Regions from separate parts of the Crenobacter sp. CS_VA4 genome, predicted to be linked through region 2. Evidence: riboswitches for the same ligand, from Rfam matches in the RefSeq annotation. Region 2 holds a riboswitch; the other holds the start of a gene.
The links. A riboswitch is a leader RNA that binds a small molecule or an ion and turns the genes downstream of it on or off. The one in region 2 is predicted to bind cobalamin.
Positions count from the first base shown of each region.

Region 1: another riboswitch for cobalamin. It lies ahead of ACZ2IA_RS11825 (TonB-dependent receptor domain-containing protein); the one in region 2 lies ahead of ACZ2IA_RS08610 (HoxN/HupN/NixA family nickel/cobalt transporter).

Region 1 is NZ_JBVMAE010000010.1:146,412-154,264, reverse strand. It holds gene cobT (nicotinate-nucleotide--dimethylbenzimidazole phosphoribosyltransferase) at 1-808, opposite strand, end outside; cobalamin riboswitch at 902-1,097, shown strand; gene ACZ2IA_RS11825 (TonB-dependent receptor domain-containing protein) at 1,250-3,133, shown strand; gene cobU (bifunctional adenosylcobinamide kinase/adenosylcobinamide-phosphate guanylyltransferase) at 3,197-3,724, shown strand; gene ACZ2IA_RS11815 (cobalamin-binding protein) at 3,721-4,602, shown strand; gene ACZ2IA_RS11810 (hypothetical protein) at 4,624-4,830, shown strand; gene ACZ2IA_RS11805 (cell division protein ZapA) at 4,827-5,138, shown strand; RNA gene ssrS (6S RNA) at 5,161-5,345, shown strand; gene ACZ2IA_RS11795 (5-formyltetrahydrofolate cyclo-ligase) at 5,412-6,020, shown strand; gene ACZ2IA_RS11790 (EVE domain-containing protein) at 6,017-6,475, shown strand; gene ACZ2IA_RS11785 (sulfite exporter TauE/SafE family protein) at 6,475-7,281, shown strand; gene ACZ2IA_RS11780 (cytochrome b) at 7,401-7,853, shown strand, end outside.
Region 2 is NZ_JBVMAE010000007.1:69,452-77,304, forward strand. It holds gene ACZ2IA_RS08595 (cobyric acid synthase) at 1-1,340, opposite strand, end outside; gene cbiB (adenosylcobinamide-phosphate synthase CbiB) at 1,465-2,391, shown strand; gene cobD (threonine-phosphate decarboxylase CobD) at 2,384-3,373, shown strand; cobalamin riboswitch at 3,414-3,591, shown strand; gene ACZ2IA_RS08610 (HoxN/HupN/NixA family nickel/cobalt transporter) at 3,689-4,756, shown strand; gene ACZ2IA_RS08615 ((2Fe-2S) ferredoxin domain-containing protein) at 4,753-5,082, shown strand; gene ACZ2IA_RS08620 (cobaltochelatase subunit CobN) at 5,079-7,853, shown strand, end outside.

The sequences.
Region 1 (7,853 bases), on a different contig from region 2:
CGACGCCGGCCAGCGCCGCGGCGCTGGCGATGAAGCCGTCGACCAGGCTCGGCACCCGTTGGCGCGCGCCTTCCAGGTAGAAACCGGCGATCGCGGCGATTTCCAGCCCGCCCAGTTCGGCCAAGGTGCCGACGCCGTCGAGTTCCAGCCCGGCCACCCGGTTCAGCGCCCGGCCGACCACCTGCTGCTTCAGCTGCAGCGTGGCATCGTCGATGCCGGTGCCGCGGCCGACGATCACGTCCGGCGCGATGCCGGTCAGCCGGCAGATCAGCGCCGCCGACGGGGTGGTGTTGCCGATGCCCATGTCGCCGGCGATCAGCAGGTTGGCGCCGGCCGCGATCGCGCGCCGCGCCGCGGCGGCGCCGGCTTCCAGCGCCGCCTCCACCTCGGCCCGGCTCAGCGCCGCCTCGCGCGCCAGGTTGCGGCTGCCCGCGCGCACCTTGGCGTGCACGATCGGCAACGCGGACAGGTCGACCGCCACGCCGACGTCGACCACCTCGAGCCGCGCGCCGGTGCCCTTCGCCAGCACATTGATCGCCGCACCGCCGGCGACGAAGTTCTTCACCATCTCGCCGGTGACCACCGACGGGTAGGCCGACACGCCCTCGGCGCAGACGCCGTGGTCGGCGGCGAACACCGCGATCGCCGGTGCGAGCGGCGCCGGCACCGCGCGGCCCTGCCAGGCGGCGAAGCGGCAGGCGATGTCCTCGAGGCGGCCGAGGCTGCCGGCGGGTTTGGTCAGGATGGCCTGGCGCGCCAGCGCGGCGTCCAGGGCGACGGAATCGGGGAGGGGAAGGGTCGTGTTCATGGCTGACGACCTTACCGTCCGCGCGTCGGGCCGGCAAGCGTGGCAAGCGGGGTTTTTCTTGCCGTCGAGCGATGGGCGGGTGGCGCACTGCGCTATAATCCGCGCCTCGCAGGTGCCCGGCATGACCGGGTGAAACGGGAAGCCGGTGCAAGACCGGCGCTGCCCCCGCAACGGTAAGGCCTGGCTCGTCACGAGCCGAAGCGACGCCGACGCCACTGTCCGCCACAGGACGGGAAGGCGCGTCGCCGACAGGCCAAGCCCGGAGACCGGCCTGCACCGGGCGCCCGATCAGGGAAGAGGCGTCCGTTTGCCTGGAGTATCGCGGGGAGCGATCGACCGATTTCGTTCAATGGGCGTCAGACCCAGTCGTAGCAACGCGCCTCGGCGCGCACCTCTCTCGCACTCCTTTTTCGTCCGCATCCAGAACGAAGGAGTGGTTTCTTGACTACTGCAACTCAACACCCGCTGGCGCTGGCTGTCGCGCTGGCGTTGTCCACCAGTTTGGCGCACGCCGCGGACCTGCCCGAATACCGTGGCGCCGACGTGGTCGTTACCGCCACCCGGCAGGCGCAGCCGCTCGCGAAGACACTGTCCGACGTGACGGTGATCGACCGCGATACGATCGAGCAGGCCGGCGCCGACTCGCTCGCCACCTTGCTGGCGCGCCAGCCGGGCGTACAGGTCAGCAACAACGGCGGCGCCGGCAAGACCACCGACGTGTTCCTCCGCGGCGCCAACAGCAAACAGACGCTGGTGTTGGTCGACGGCGTGCGCATCGTCTCGGCGACGGCGGGGACCACCTCGATCCAGAGCATCCCGCTCGAGCAGATCGACCATATCGAGATCGTGCGCGGCCCGGCGTCCAGCCTGTACGGTGCCGACGCGATCGGCGGCGTGATCCAGATCTTCACCAAGAAGGGCGAGGGCCCGGCGCGCTTCACCGCCAACCTCGGCGTCGGCGACCGCGGCACCCTGCAGGCCGGCGTCGGCGTGTCGGGCAAGACCGGCAACACCGCCTACGCGCTCAATATGTCGCAGGACCAGACCCGTGGCTTCTCAGCGACCAACGCCAACAATCCCAGCTTCAACCCGGACCGCGACGGCGATCAGAACACCGCCTATTCGGCCAACCTTACCCAGACCTGGGCGCCGGGCCAAGACCTGACGCTGAGGCTGTTTCAGAGCTTCGATCGCAGCGACTTCGACAACTTCGGCAACACCGACCCGAACCTGCAGGACGTCGTCAAGACGCGCCTGACCGGCCAGAGCGTCGAGTCGAAGAACGCGCTGACCGACGCCTGGACCAGCACGCTGCGCTACGCGCGCAGCCAGGACCGCTCGGAGACCTTCCTCGGCGGCAACTTCGCCCAGCACGACAGCCTGTTCACCACCACGCAGGACGACTGGCTGTGGCAGAACGACATCAAGATCGGTGTCGGCAGCTTCCTCGCCGGCGCGTCGTACACCCGGCAGAAGGTCGAGTCGAGCCAGCCACTCGACAGGACCTCGCGCGACGTGAGGGCGGCGTTCGCCGGCTACCAGGGCGAGTTCGGCCGCAATCTGCTGCAGGCGAGCGTGCGCCACGACGACGACTCGCAGTTCGGCGGCAAGACCACCGGCCAGGCCAGCTACGGCTTCCGCCTCGACGGCGGCTGGCTGCTGCGTGCCGGCTACGGCACCGGCTTCAAGGCGCCGACCTTCAACGACCTGTACTTCCCGTTCGTCAGCTTCGCGCCATTCCCCGGCTCGTACAGCGGCAACCCGAACCTGAGGCCGGAGACCTCGCACAACGGCGAGATCGAGGCGCGCTGGACCGGGCAAGGCAGCCATGCCTCGCTGGTGGCGTTCCGCAACCGCATCGACAACCTGATTGATCTTGTTAAGGACGGCGCGGGCAATATCACCAGTGTCAACGTCAACCGTGCCAATATCGACGGCGTGACGTTGACCGCCGGCACCTCGGCCTGGTTCGGCATCGACCTGAACGGCACCGCCACCTTCCAGAACCCGGAAAACCTCGAGACCGGCAAGTGGCTGGAGCGCCGCGCCCGCCAGACCGCGTCGATCAGCGCCAGCCATGCGTTCGGCCCGCTGACGCTCGGTGCCGAATGGCAGGCGGTCGGCCGCCGCTTCGACGATCCGAGCAACACCGTGCCGCTGCACGGCTACGCGGTGGCCAACCTGTTCGCCGACTACGAAGTGACGCGCGACTGGTCGCTGAACGCCCGGATCAACAATGTCGCCAATCGCGACTACGAGCTGGTGCGCGGCTATAACACCGGTGGCCTCGGCTGGTTCCTCGGCGTGCGCTACGCGCCGAAGTAAGCGTCGTTGTACTCGACAGCAGGGCCGCGTGGGAGGCCCTGTGCCAATCTGGAGACAAAGCACATGATCGAGCTGATCAGCGGCGGCGCCCGCTCGGGCAAGAGCCGTCACGCCGAGGAGAGGGCCTTGGCGCACGCCGGGCCGGTCGGCTACGTCGCCACCGCCGAAGTGCGTGACGACGCCGAGTTCGCCGCACGCATTGAACATCACCGCGCACGCCGTCCGGCGTCTTGGCCGCTGTACGAGGCGGGTCAAACCTTGGCTGAAACGCTGACCCGCGCGGCGCGACCGGATGGGCTGCTGCTGATCGACTGCCTGGGGATGTGGCTGATGCGCTTCTTCGGTGCAGCCGGCTTCGACGCGGCGGCATTTGCCGAACAGCGGGCCGCGCTGCTGGAGAGCCTGCCGACCTTGCCCGGTGACGTGGTGCTGGTCAGCAACGAGATCGGCTGGGGCGTGGTGGCGATCGACGCCGAGACGCGCCGCTTCGTCGACGAACTGGGCCGGCTCAACCAGGACGTGGCGGCGCTCGCCCGCCGCGTCACGCTGGTCGCCTGCGGCCTGCCGCTGCATTTGAAGGGGCAACGATGAGCGGGCTTCGGTGTTGGCTGACACTGACGCTGCTGTTGGCGCCGCTGGCGCAGGCGGCGGTCAGCGTGCGCGACGCGGTCGGCAGCACGCTGACGCTGGCCCGGCCGGCCGAGCGGGTGGTGGCGCTGGTGCCGCACGCGGTCGAGATGCTGTACGCCGCCGGCGCCGGCCCCCAGCTGGTCGCCACCGTCAACTACGCCGATTTCCCGCCCGAGGCGAAACGGCTGCCGCGCGTCGGCGGCTACACCGGGGTCAGCCTGGAGGCGGTGCTGCGCCAGAAGCCCGACCTGGTGATCGCGTGGGCCGATGGCACCGCGCCGCGCGACGTCGCCCGGCTACGTTCGCTGGGCATCCCGGTGTACGTGTCGCGGCCCTTGCAGCTCGACGACGTGGCGCGCGAGCTGACGGCGCTCGGCACGCTGACCGGCCACGCCGCGACCGCGGGCGAGGCGGCGACGCGCTACCGGGCGCAGCTCGCCGCGCTCAAGGCGCGCTACGCCGGCCGGCCGGCGCTGTCGGTGTTCCTGCAGGTGAGCGAGCAGCCGCTCTACACCGTCAGCGACAAGAGCTTCGTCGGCCAGCTGGTGCGCCTGTGCGGCGGGGTGAACGTGTTCGGCGCCGAGCCGCAGCCGGCACCGCAGGTCAGCGTGGAGGCGGTGATCAAGGCGCGGCCGCAGGTGCTGCTGTCCACCGGCGCGCTCGAAGCGCTCTCGCACTGGCGGCGCTGGGCGGCGATCCCGGCGGTGCAGCGCGATGCGCTCTATGCCTTGCCCGCCGATCTGGTCAGCCGCCCCGGGCCGCGGCTGGTCGACGGGGCTGAGGCGGTCTGCCGCACCCTCGACGGCGCGCGGGTGCGACTCGGTTTGACGCCCGGTTAAGGCTTGGCTATTCTCGCCGCCATGGAAACCGAACTTGAGTATCTGGAATCCCGCGTCGCCGCGCTGATCGATCGGCTGACCGAGGTCCACGACCAGAACACCCGGCTGGCCGAGGCGCTGGCGCAGGCGTTGAAGGAAAACGCCGAGCTGACGTTCCGGCTGGAAGACACCAAGTTCAAGGTGGCGGCGCTGATCGAGCGGCTGCCCAGACAGGAGGACGAGGCATGAGCAATCTGGTTCAGGTCGAAGTCTCGCTGATGGGCCGCACCTTCACCATCGCCACCCCGCCGGAAGAGCGCGATACGCTGCTCGAGGCGGTGCGGCTGCTCGGTGAAAAGGTCGAGGCGATCCAGGGTCAGGGCCGCATCGTCGACGCCGACAAGATCGCGATCATGGCGGCGCTGAACATCGCGCACGACCTGTTGAAAACAAAAGTCGGCGATGGCTTGGAGATGGCGGCGTTCCAGCGTAAAATACGTTCCATGGGCGAAGCGGCCGACGAGGCGCTTCGTTCGAGCCAGCAGGCCTTGTTTTAAGCTGGCCACCGACTAGGTTTAAATCTCCCTGCGGTGCACGTGAAGGCGCATAAATTCCTTTGAACCAATATGTTCGCTTTGGCACTAGCCTCTGAGGATGTGGGTGAGTCGCGTCCCTTGTGGGTGCGCCCGATACATCCGGCCGGTCGCCTCCCTGATGTCTAGGGTTCAAGCGAATTTTGCCCGAACGACACTCGCGGGGAGACCCCGCACCAAGCCACCGTGTAAACACGGTGGCTTTTTTACATGCCGCTTTCGCGCTATCGTCCGGTCATGACTACCGACAAGTTTGCCCTGCGCCGCGAGTTGCGGCGCGCCCGCGCCCGGCTCGCGCCGGGCTACCGCCACGCCGCCGCCCATGCGGTGGCGCGCCACGCCGCGCGGCTGACCGGCCGCGGCCGGCGCGTCGGCGCCTACCTCGCCGCCGGGACCGAGCTCGACCTGGAGCCGCTGATGAGCGCGGCGCTGTTTCGCGGCGCCGAGCTGTTCCTGCCGGTGATCCCGATCCGCGCGCGGCGGCTGTGGTTTTCCAAGCTCGGCCCGGATCCCGACGGCTGGTACGTCAATCCGCGCTACCGCATCACCGAGTACGAGGGCCCGATGCTGCGCGCCGAGAAGCTCGACGTGCTGCTGGTGCCGCTGGTCGGCGTCGACGCCGACGGCTACCGGCTCGGCCAGGGCGGAGGCTTCTACGACGCGACGCTGGCGTTCCGGCGCCGCCACCTGCTGGGTCCGCTGGTGGTCGGCGTGGCGTTCGAGTGCCAGCGGGTCGCGGCGGTGCCGCGCGAGCCGTGGGACATCCCGCTCGACGCGCTGGTGACCGAGCGTGGCTTGTTCCGCTTCGGCCGTACCTCTTCCCATTCCGAGCGATCCCGGCAATGAACTATTGGCTGATGAAGTCCGAACCGGACGACCTGTCGATCGACGACCTGGCCGCCGCGCCGGACAAGGCGTTCGAGTGGACCGGCGTGCGCAACTACCAGGCGCGCAACTATATGCGCGACGGCATGCGGGTCGGCGACCTGGCGCTGTTCTGGCATTCCAGTTGCCCGGAGCCGGGGGTGGCGGGGGTGGTGCGCATCGTCGCGGCGGCGCATCCGGACTCGACCCAGTTCGAGCCGGACAGCCCCTACTACGACCCGAAATCGAGCCGCGAGGCACCGCGCTGGCTCGGCGTCGACGTCGCGTACGAGCGCACGCTGCCGCTGATGCCGCCGGCGATGCTGCGCGCGATCCCGGGCCTCGAGGAAATGCAGGTGCTCAAGCGCGGCAACCGACTGTCTATCACCCCGGTGACGCCGGCCGAATGGGCGCTGATCGTCGGGGAGCCGGGCTGATGCTGTCGCTCGGTCTGTTCGGCGTCCTGCTCGGCTGCGGTGTGCTGGCCGGTTTTCTCGCCGGCCTGTTGGGCGTCGGCGGCGGTCTGGTGATCGTGCCGGTGGTGGTATGGGTGCTCGGCGCGGCGGAACTGGGCGGTAACCATGTCCAGCACCTGGCGGTCGGCACCTCGCTGGCGGTGATGGTGTTCACCAGCTTTTCCAGCGTGCGCGCCCACCACAAGAAGGGCGCGGTCGACTGGCGCATCGTGCGCGCGATGGCGCCGGCGATGGTGGTCGGCACCTTCCTCGGCAGCCAGATCGCCGGCTGGCTACCCAGCCACGGCTTGAAGTGGTTCTTCGTGGCGTATGCTTACCTGATCGGCCTACAGATGCTGTTCGACGTCAAGCCGCCGGCGGCACGCGACATGCCCGGCCACGCCGGCCAGTGGGGCGCCGGCACGCTAATCGGCATGGTGTCGAGCTGGGTCGGTATCGGTGGCGGCTCGATGAGCGTGCCGTACATGAGCTGGTGCAATGTGCCGGTGCGCAACGCGATCGCGACCAGCGCCGCGCTGGGCTGGCCGATCGCGGTGTCTGGCGCGCTCGGCTACCTGGTCAGCGGCTGGCAGGTGACGGGGCTGCCGTGGGGTTCGCTCGGTTTCGTCTACCTGCCGGCGACGCTGGCGCTGATGGTGATGACGGTGCTGTTCGCGCCGCTCGGCGCCAGGCTCGCGCACCGGCTGCCGGTGGCGAGGCTGAGGAAGCTGTTCGCGCTGCTGATGCTGGTGATGGCGAGCGAGATGCTCTGGTCCTTGCTGCGCTGAGCGGGAAATGCCCAGCTCCTGTTTAAGCTCAACATAAGTCGGGTCGGCTTAGGCTATGTATCGTGAACGCGCCCGGCCAACGGCCGCGTCCCCCGATTCGTTGCCCGAGGAGCCCCGCTATGAACCGAACCGTTTTCCCCGCTTCCGACCGGGCCCGTCCGGCGCTGCGCGTGCTGCACTGGCTGATGGCGCTGGCGATCGGCTGTGCCTGGACGTTCATCTATTCGAAGGGTTTCTTTGCCAAGGGCACGCCGGAGCGCGGTTTCCTGTCGGCCGCGCACATCTTTGTCGGCCTGTCGGTGCTGGCGCTGCTCCTGCCGCGGCTGCTGGTGCGGCTGGTGTCGCCGCTGCCGGCGATTCGGCCGATCCCGCCGCGCTGGCAGGAGCGCCTCACCAGCCTGATGCACCTGGCGCTCTACGCCGCGATGCTGGCGCTGCCGCTGCTCGGCATCCTGTTCATCCAGGCCGGCGGCAAGGCCGTGAGTTTTCTCGGCTGGACGCTGCCGACGCTGATCGGCACCGACAAGGCGCTGTCGGCCAGCATCAAGGACGTGCACGAGACGCTCGGCCTC
Region 2 (7,853 bases):
GCCCAGCGAAGCAGCGCACCGCAGGCCTCCGGATGGTCGAACACGCCGTGCAGATAGGTGCCCAGCACCTGCTGGTCGGCCGAAACGGCGCCGTCCGCCCCCGTGGGCAACGTCACGGCGGGCCGCTCGAGGGCCGGGCCGGTCGTCACCCCCATGTGGATCTCGTAGCCGCTCACCGCCGCGTCGGCGACCGCCAGCCTGCCCTCGACCCGTTCCAGCCGCTTGTGCTCGGTCAACACCGTTTCCATCTCGAGCAGGCCCAGCCCCACGCTGCTGCCGGCGGCGCTTTCCAGCCCGAGCGGGTCGCGCAGAAGACGGCCGAGCATCTGGAAGCCGCCGCAGATGCCGATCAGTTTTCCGCCCAGGCGCAGGTGGCGCAGGATCGCCTTTTCCCAGCCATTGGCCCTGAGCCAGTCGAGGTCGCTGCGGACGTTCTTGCTGCCCGGCAGGATGATCAGATCGGCGACCGGGATCGCCTGCCCCGGCCCGACCAGCGTGAGTTCCACCTGCGGGTGCAGGCGCAAGGGGTCGAAGTCGGTGTGATTGCTGATGCGCGGGAACGCCGGCGCCACCACGCGCAGCGTCTGCGCGGTGCCCAAGGTTGGCCGAACGCTGCTTTGGCTCAGGCTGTCCTCGGCCTCGATATGCAGGCCTTGCAGATACGGCAGCACGCCGAGCACCGGCTTGCCGGTGTAGTGCTCGAGCCAGTCGAGCCCCGGCTGCAGCAGGCCGACATCGCCGCGAAAACGGTTGATGACGAAGCCGACGACGCGGCGCTGCTCCGATTCGGATAACAGCGCGAGCGTGCCCACCAGGTGCGCGAACACGCCGCCGCGGTCGATGTCCGCCACCAGGACTACCGGGCAGTCGACTTCTTCGGCGAAGCCCATATTGGCGATGTCGCCGGCGCGCAGATTGATCTCCGCCGGGCTGCCCGCCCCCTCCACCACGATGCAGTCGTACTGTTCGGCCAACCTTCGGTGCGACGCCAGCACCGCTTTCATCGCCTCGGGCTTGTAGCGGTGATACACGGCGGCGTCCATATTGCCGATCGCCCGCCCCTGCACGATCACCTGCGCACCGATAGTGGTGTTGGGCTTGAGCAGGATCGGGTTCATGTCGGTGTGCGGCTCGATCCCACAGGCCAGCGCCTGCACGGCCTGCGAACGGCCGATCTCGCCGCCGTCGACGGTGACCGCGCTGTTCAGCGCCATGTTTTGCGGCTTGAACGGCGCGGTACGGACCCCGCGGCGCGCTAGCAGACGGCACAGGCCGGTGGCGAAGGTGCTCTTGCCGGCGTCCGAGGTCGTGCCCTGGATCATGATGGTTTTGGCTGACATGGTTTTGCTCCGGACGCGCTTTTTTTTGTCGGCGGCTCTAAAATCGCGCCTTTCGAATCGGTTTTGCGGACTTGCGATGCAAGCCTCATCAAAACCCGAGCCCGACATTATAGAGGCGCCGTTTGTGACCCCTTCCGTTTTTCTGCTCCTCGCCGTACTGCTCGACAAGCTGCTGGGCGAGCCGCGCCGCTGGCACCCGCTGGTCGGCTTCGGCGCGCTGGTACGCCGCATCGAGGCCGCCCTCTACCCGGTCTACCCGAACGCCGAACCCGTCTGGCGCATGAGGCTGCGCGGCGCGCTGGGGATCGCCCTGCTGCTGATCCCCTTCACGCTGGTCGCGGCCGTGCTGGCCTGGTTGCCCTTCATCGGGTGGTTCTACAGCATCCTGCTGCTCTACCTCGCCATCGGCGCCAAGAGCCTGACCCAGCACGCCCAGGCGGTGGTCGAGGCACTGGCGGACAACGACCTGCCGCTGGCGCGGGAGTGCGTCGGCATGATCGTCAGCCGCGACACCTCGGCGCTGAGCGAAGAGGACGTGGCGCGCGCCACCATCGAATCGGTGCTGGAAAACGGCAGCGACGCGATCTTCGCCGCGGTGTTCTGGTTTCTGCTGTTGGGCGCGCCGGGCGTGGTGCTGTACCGGCTCGCCAACACGCTGGATGCGATGTGGGGCTATCGCAGCGAGCGCTACCTGCACTTCGGCTGGGCGGCGGCCCGGTTCGACGACGTGTTGAATTACATCCCGGCGCGGCTGACCGCGCTGACCTACACCCTGCTCGGCAATGTCCGCGACGGCTGGCGCTGCTGGCGCGCGCAGGCGCCAACCTGGTACAGCCCGAACGCCGGTCCGGTGATGGCGGCCGGCGCCGGGGCGCTCGGCGTGGCGCTCGGCGGCGCGGCGCGCTATCACGGCTCGCTGAAACAGCGCCCGGTGCTGGGCCTGATGCGCCCGCCGGGCATCGACGACATCGGCCGCGCGATCAGGCTGGTCAATCGCGGGCTGTGGCTGTGGGTCGCACTCGCCCTGCTCGGGGGATGGCTCCATGCTTGATCACGGCGGCGGCATTCTGGCGGCGGCACGCCGCTACGGCATCGCGGTGGAAAACTGGCTGGACCTGTCCACCGGGCTCAACCCGCAAGGCTGGCCGGTGCCCGAGCTGCCGGCCAGCGTCTGGCAGCGTTTGCCGGAAGAAAACGACGGACTGGAAGACGCCGCGTCGGCCTATTACGGCAGCGCTTTGCTGCTACCGGTCGCCGGCTCCCAGCCGGCGATCCAGACCCTGCCGCTGCTGCGTCCAACGGGGACGGTGGGCCTACTGGAAACCAGCTACGCCGAGCACGCGCACGCCTGGACGCGACACGGCCACCGGGTGGAACGCCTCAAGCCGAAAGAGCTGGAGGATGCGCTGTCCCGGCTCGACGTCGTGCTCGTGTGCAACCCGAACAATCCGACCGGCTGGCGCTTTTCGCCCGAGCGGCTGGAAAGCTGGCGGCAACGCTTGGCGGCGCGCGGCGGCTGGCTAGTCGTCGACGAAGCGTTCATGGACTGCACGCCGCAACACAGCCTGGTGCCGCAGACCGGCGCGCCGGGGCTGATCGTCTTGCGTTCGATCGGCAAGTTCTTCGGTCTCGCCGGCGCCCGGGTCGGCTTCGTGTTCACCTGGCGCGAGCTGCTAGCCCGGCTGCGAGAGGAGCTGGGGCCGTGGACCATCGCCGGACCGGCTCGGGCGGCGGCCAGGGCGGCGCTGCAGGATACCGCCTGGCAAGAACGCACGCGCACGCGCCTCGCCGCCGAAAGTACCCGGCTCGCGGCGACACTGCGCGAGCAGGGGCTGGCGCCGAGCGGCGGCGCGTCCTTGTTCCAGTGGCTGGCCCACCCGCAGGCACTGTTGCTGCACGAATTCCTCGCACGCCGGGGCATCTTATGCCGCTATTTCGCCGAGTCGCACAGCGTGCGTTTCGGTCTGCCGGCCGACGAAGCCGGCTGGCAAAGGCTCCTCGCCACGCTGGCAGAATTCCGGACCACGGCGTAGAACCGGACAGGATTCCCAAGCCAGCGGCCATCACGTATCATCCGGCCCAGCTAATGATGGTGCCCTTCGGGGTGAAACGGGAACGCGGTACGATGCCGCGGCTGCCCCCGCAACTGTAAGTGACGAGCCTGCGTCACAAAGCCACCGGATTCTTCCGGGAAGGCGACGCAAGGTGATGACGCACGAGCCAGGAGACCGGCCATCATCACTGTCGACGTGGGTTGAAACCGGGCGGGGTGTACCGGGGGATAACAACAAACGGCCTAGCCGTCTTGTCCTCGCTCGCGGCGATGTACCTGATCTAAGGACACATCCATGGCATCGCCGCTTCCGCGCAATTCCATCGCACGACACTTCGCACAGCATCGTGCTACGGCCAGCCTGCTTCTGCTGCTGATCGTCGTCAATGTCCTCGCCTGGACCTGGGCGCTGACCGCCTTTGCCAACCATCCGGCGCTGCTGGGTACCGCGCTGCTCGCCTACCTATTCGGCCTGCGCCATGCGGTCGATGCGGATCACATTGCCGCGATCGACAACGTCGTGCGTAAACTGATGCAGGAAGGAAAGCGCCCTCTATCGGTCGGCTTCTTTTTTTCCATCGGCCATTCAACGCTGATCGTGCTTGCCGTGGTCGCCATTGCCGCGACCACGTCGGCGCTGGCAAACCGGATCGACGCCTTCAAGGCCGTCGGCGGCCTCATTTCCACCGGCATCTCGGCCTTTTTCCTGCTCACGATCGCCGTCACCAACCTGATGATTTTGCGGGGGGTCTGGAGAAACTTTCAGCGGGTCAAACAGGGGGAATCGGTCAGCGAAGAAGAAATGGATATGCTGCTGGCAGGACAAGGGTTTCTGGCCCACTTGTTCCGCCCCTTGTTCCGTATGGTGACGAAAAGCTGGCACATGTTTCCAGTTGGCTTTCTGTTCGGCCTCGGTTTCGACACCGCGACCGAAATCGGCCTTTTCTCCGTTTCGGCCACGCACGCCTCGCAGGGCGCGTCGCTCTGGACGATTCTGGTGTTTCCGGTGCTGTTCACCGCGGGCATGGCGCTGGTCGACACGCTCGACAGCATGCTGATGGTCGGCGCCTATGGCTGGGCCTACGTCAATCCGGTACGCAAGATTTGGTACAACCTGACCATCACCATGGTGTCGGTGCTGGTCGCCTTCCTAATCGGCGGCCTCGAGGCGCTTGGACTGCTGGCGAACCAATTGAAATTGACCGGCGTGTTCTGGGACACGGTGTCCTCGTTGAACGATGGTTTGGCCAATTTCGGTTACATGGTAATCGGCGTGTTCATCCTGAGTTGGGCCGTATCGGCCGGTATCTACAAATGGCGCGGCTATGACCTGCGCTACGGCAATACCCAGGACGGTCAATGAGAACCCACTATAAGCACGTGCTGATGTGCACCGGGCCGCGCTGCACCGAAAACGGCGCCGAGGCCGAGGAAATGTTCAAGGTCCTCGGCCAGACGATCGACGCCTGTGAGGGGCTGCGCGTGAAGCGCACCCGCACCCACTGTTTCGCCGTATGCAAAGAGGGGCCGATCATCGCGGTCTACCCCGAAGGGGTCTGGTACCGCAAGGTCGACGCCGCCGCGATCGGCCGCATCGTCACCGAACACCTGGCCGGCGACTGCCCGGTCGAACCGCTGATCTTCCACCGCTTAGGTCTAGGCGACGTCGACGAGGACACCCCGGCATGAGCGACTCCCTCCACGGCGGCATCGTACTGCTCAGCCACGCCGGCACCGACCTGACCGCGCTCTCCCGCGCCCGCACCGCGCTGCCCGACGGCTTCGGTCCGGTCGACGGCGTCAATCTGCAGGCGGTGGACAGCGCGGAGCGCATGATCGCCCTGCTCGGCGAGACCGTCGCCCACGCGCGCATCGTGATCGTGCGGGTGCTGGGCCGCACCAACGCCATCCCCGGCTTCGAAGCGCTGCGCAAGGACGCACAGGCGCACGGCCGCTCGCTGATCGTGGTCAGCGGCACCGGCGAGCCCGACCCGGAGCTGGCTGCGCTGTCGACCGTTCCGCCGGCACTGCAGCACGAGGTGACCGCCTACCTGCAGGCCGGCGGCACCGCCAATATGGCGCAACTGCTGCGCTGCCTGTCCGACCGGCTGCTGATGACCGGCTTCGGCTACCAACCGCCCGCTGCGCTGCCCGAACACGGCATCTACCACCCGGAACTATCGGGCCTCGCCACGCTGGACGACTGGGCACAGATCCGCAATTCGGATTGGCCGACCGTCGGCATCACCTTCTATCGGGCACACTGGGTCAGCGGCAACACCCGCTTCATCGACATGCTGGTCGACATGTTGGCCGAACGGCGGCTCAACGCCCTGCCGGTGTACACCGCCTCGCTGCGCACACTGGCCGACTCGGGCCTGCCGGCTGCGTTGGACTTCTTCGTCGACGGCGATGCCTGCCGCATCGACGCGCTGATCAACACCACCTCGTTCGCGATGGGCGATGTGAACGCCGACGGCCCCACCGCGGCGGGCTGGTCGGTGGCGGCGTTCGAGCGACTGGACCTTCCGGTGATCCAGGCGATCACCAGCAGCATGACCCAGGCGCAGTGGGAAGCGTCCGAGCGCGGCCTCAACCCGCTCGACACCGCGATGAACGTGGCGCTGCCCGAGTTCGACGGCCGCATCGTCAGCGTGCCGATGTCGTTCAAACACGAGCAGGACGAGACCGACTATGCGCCGCTGCCCGACCGGGTGCGCCGCATCGCCGGCATCGCCGCGCGCCAGGTTCGGCTGCGCCGCATCCCGGCGGCGGACAAGCGCATCGCTTTCATCTTCACCAACTCCAATAGCAAGGCCTCGCAGATCGGCAACGCGGTCGGTCTCGACTCGCCCGCCTCGCTGTTCGCGCTGCTGCATGCGATGCAGACGCAGGGCTACCACATCCCCGGCCTGCCCGAATCGAGCGATGCGCTGATCCACGAGCTGATCGACCGCGGCGCCTACGACGAGGACTACCTCACCGCCGACCAGCTCAGTCGTGCCGTCGCCAGCGTGCCGGCCGCGCGCTACGCCGAGTGGTTCGGCCAACTGCCGCAAGTGCTGCAAGAGAAAATGCACGAGCGCTGGGGGGCCGCGCCGGGCACGGCCTATGTACACCAGGACCAACTGGTGTTCGCCGGCCTCGAATACGGCAACGCCTTCGTCGCGCTGCAGCCACCACGCGGCTACGGCATGGACCCGGACGCGATCTACCACACGCCGGACCTGCCGCCGACCCACCACTACTACGCGCTCTATTGCTGGCTGCGCGATGACTGGCAGGCCGACGCGATCGTCCACGTCGGCAAGCACGGCACGTTGGAATGGCTGCCGGGCAAGGGCGTCGGAGTGTCGGAACTGTGCTTCCCGGATGCGCTGCTCGGCGACATGCCGATGTTTTACCCGTTTATCCTGAACGACCCGGGCGAGGGTTCGCAGGCCAAGCGGCGCGCGCACTCGGTGGTGATCGACCACCTGACCCCGCCGATGACCACCGCCGACACCTACGGGCCGCTGGCACAGCTGACCCAGCTGGTCGACGAGTACTACCAGGTTGAGATGCTGGACCCGGCCAAGCTGCCGCTGCTGCAGCAGCAGATCTGGGACCTGATCAAGGAAGCCAGGCTCGATACCGACCTGGCGGCGATGCTGGGGCACGATCACGATCACGATCACGACCATAACCACGATCATGCGCACGGCCACGATCATGCACATGCCCACCCGGAGCCTGCACCGGTGGCGAACGGTAAATACCGCCTGCAGCCCGCCAAAGCCGCCGTGGCGCCGGCCCAGCCGGCCGCCGCCGGGGCCAGCAAGTACCGGCTGAGCCCGGCCAAGCCGCACGACCACCATGGCCATCACCACCACGGTGAACACGGCCATCACGGGCACGATCACCACCACCATCACGACCACGATCACGCGCACGAGTGGGACGACACACTGAACGAGGACGGCGTACCGCTGACGCTGGCCAAGATGGAAGGCGTCGACGTCGCCCACCTGATCGAGGACATCGACGGCTATCTGTGCGAACTGGGCGCGGCGCAGATCCGCGACGGCCTGCACGTGCTGGGCAAGGTGCCGCAGGACGAGGCGCTGATCGACATGGTCTGCGCGCTGGTGCGTCTGCCCAACCTCGCCGTGCCCGGCCTGCCGGCCGGCGTGGCCGAAGCGCTGGGCGTGGACCTGGATATGCTCATGACCGACAAGGGCAAGCGGCTGGACAGCGTGCCGGCGGCCTTGCAGCGGCTCGCGTCCAAGCCGCTCATCACCCGCGCCGACGCGATCGACGAAATCGCCGCGCTGGGCCGCCGGCTGGTCGCAGGGTTGGCCGAACAGGGTTTCGCTGCGACCGCGCTCGACACGGCGCTGGCGCAGCGGCTGCCTGACCTTAACGCTGACACGGTCAAGCGCACCCTCGCCTTCGTCTGCCGCGAGCTGGTGCCCAATCTC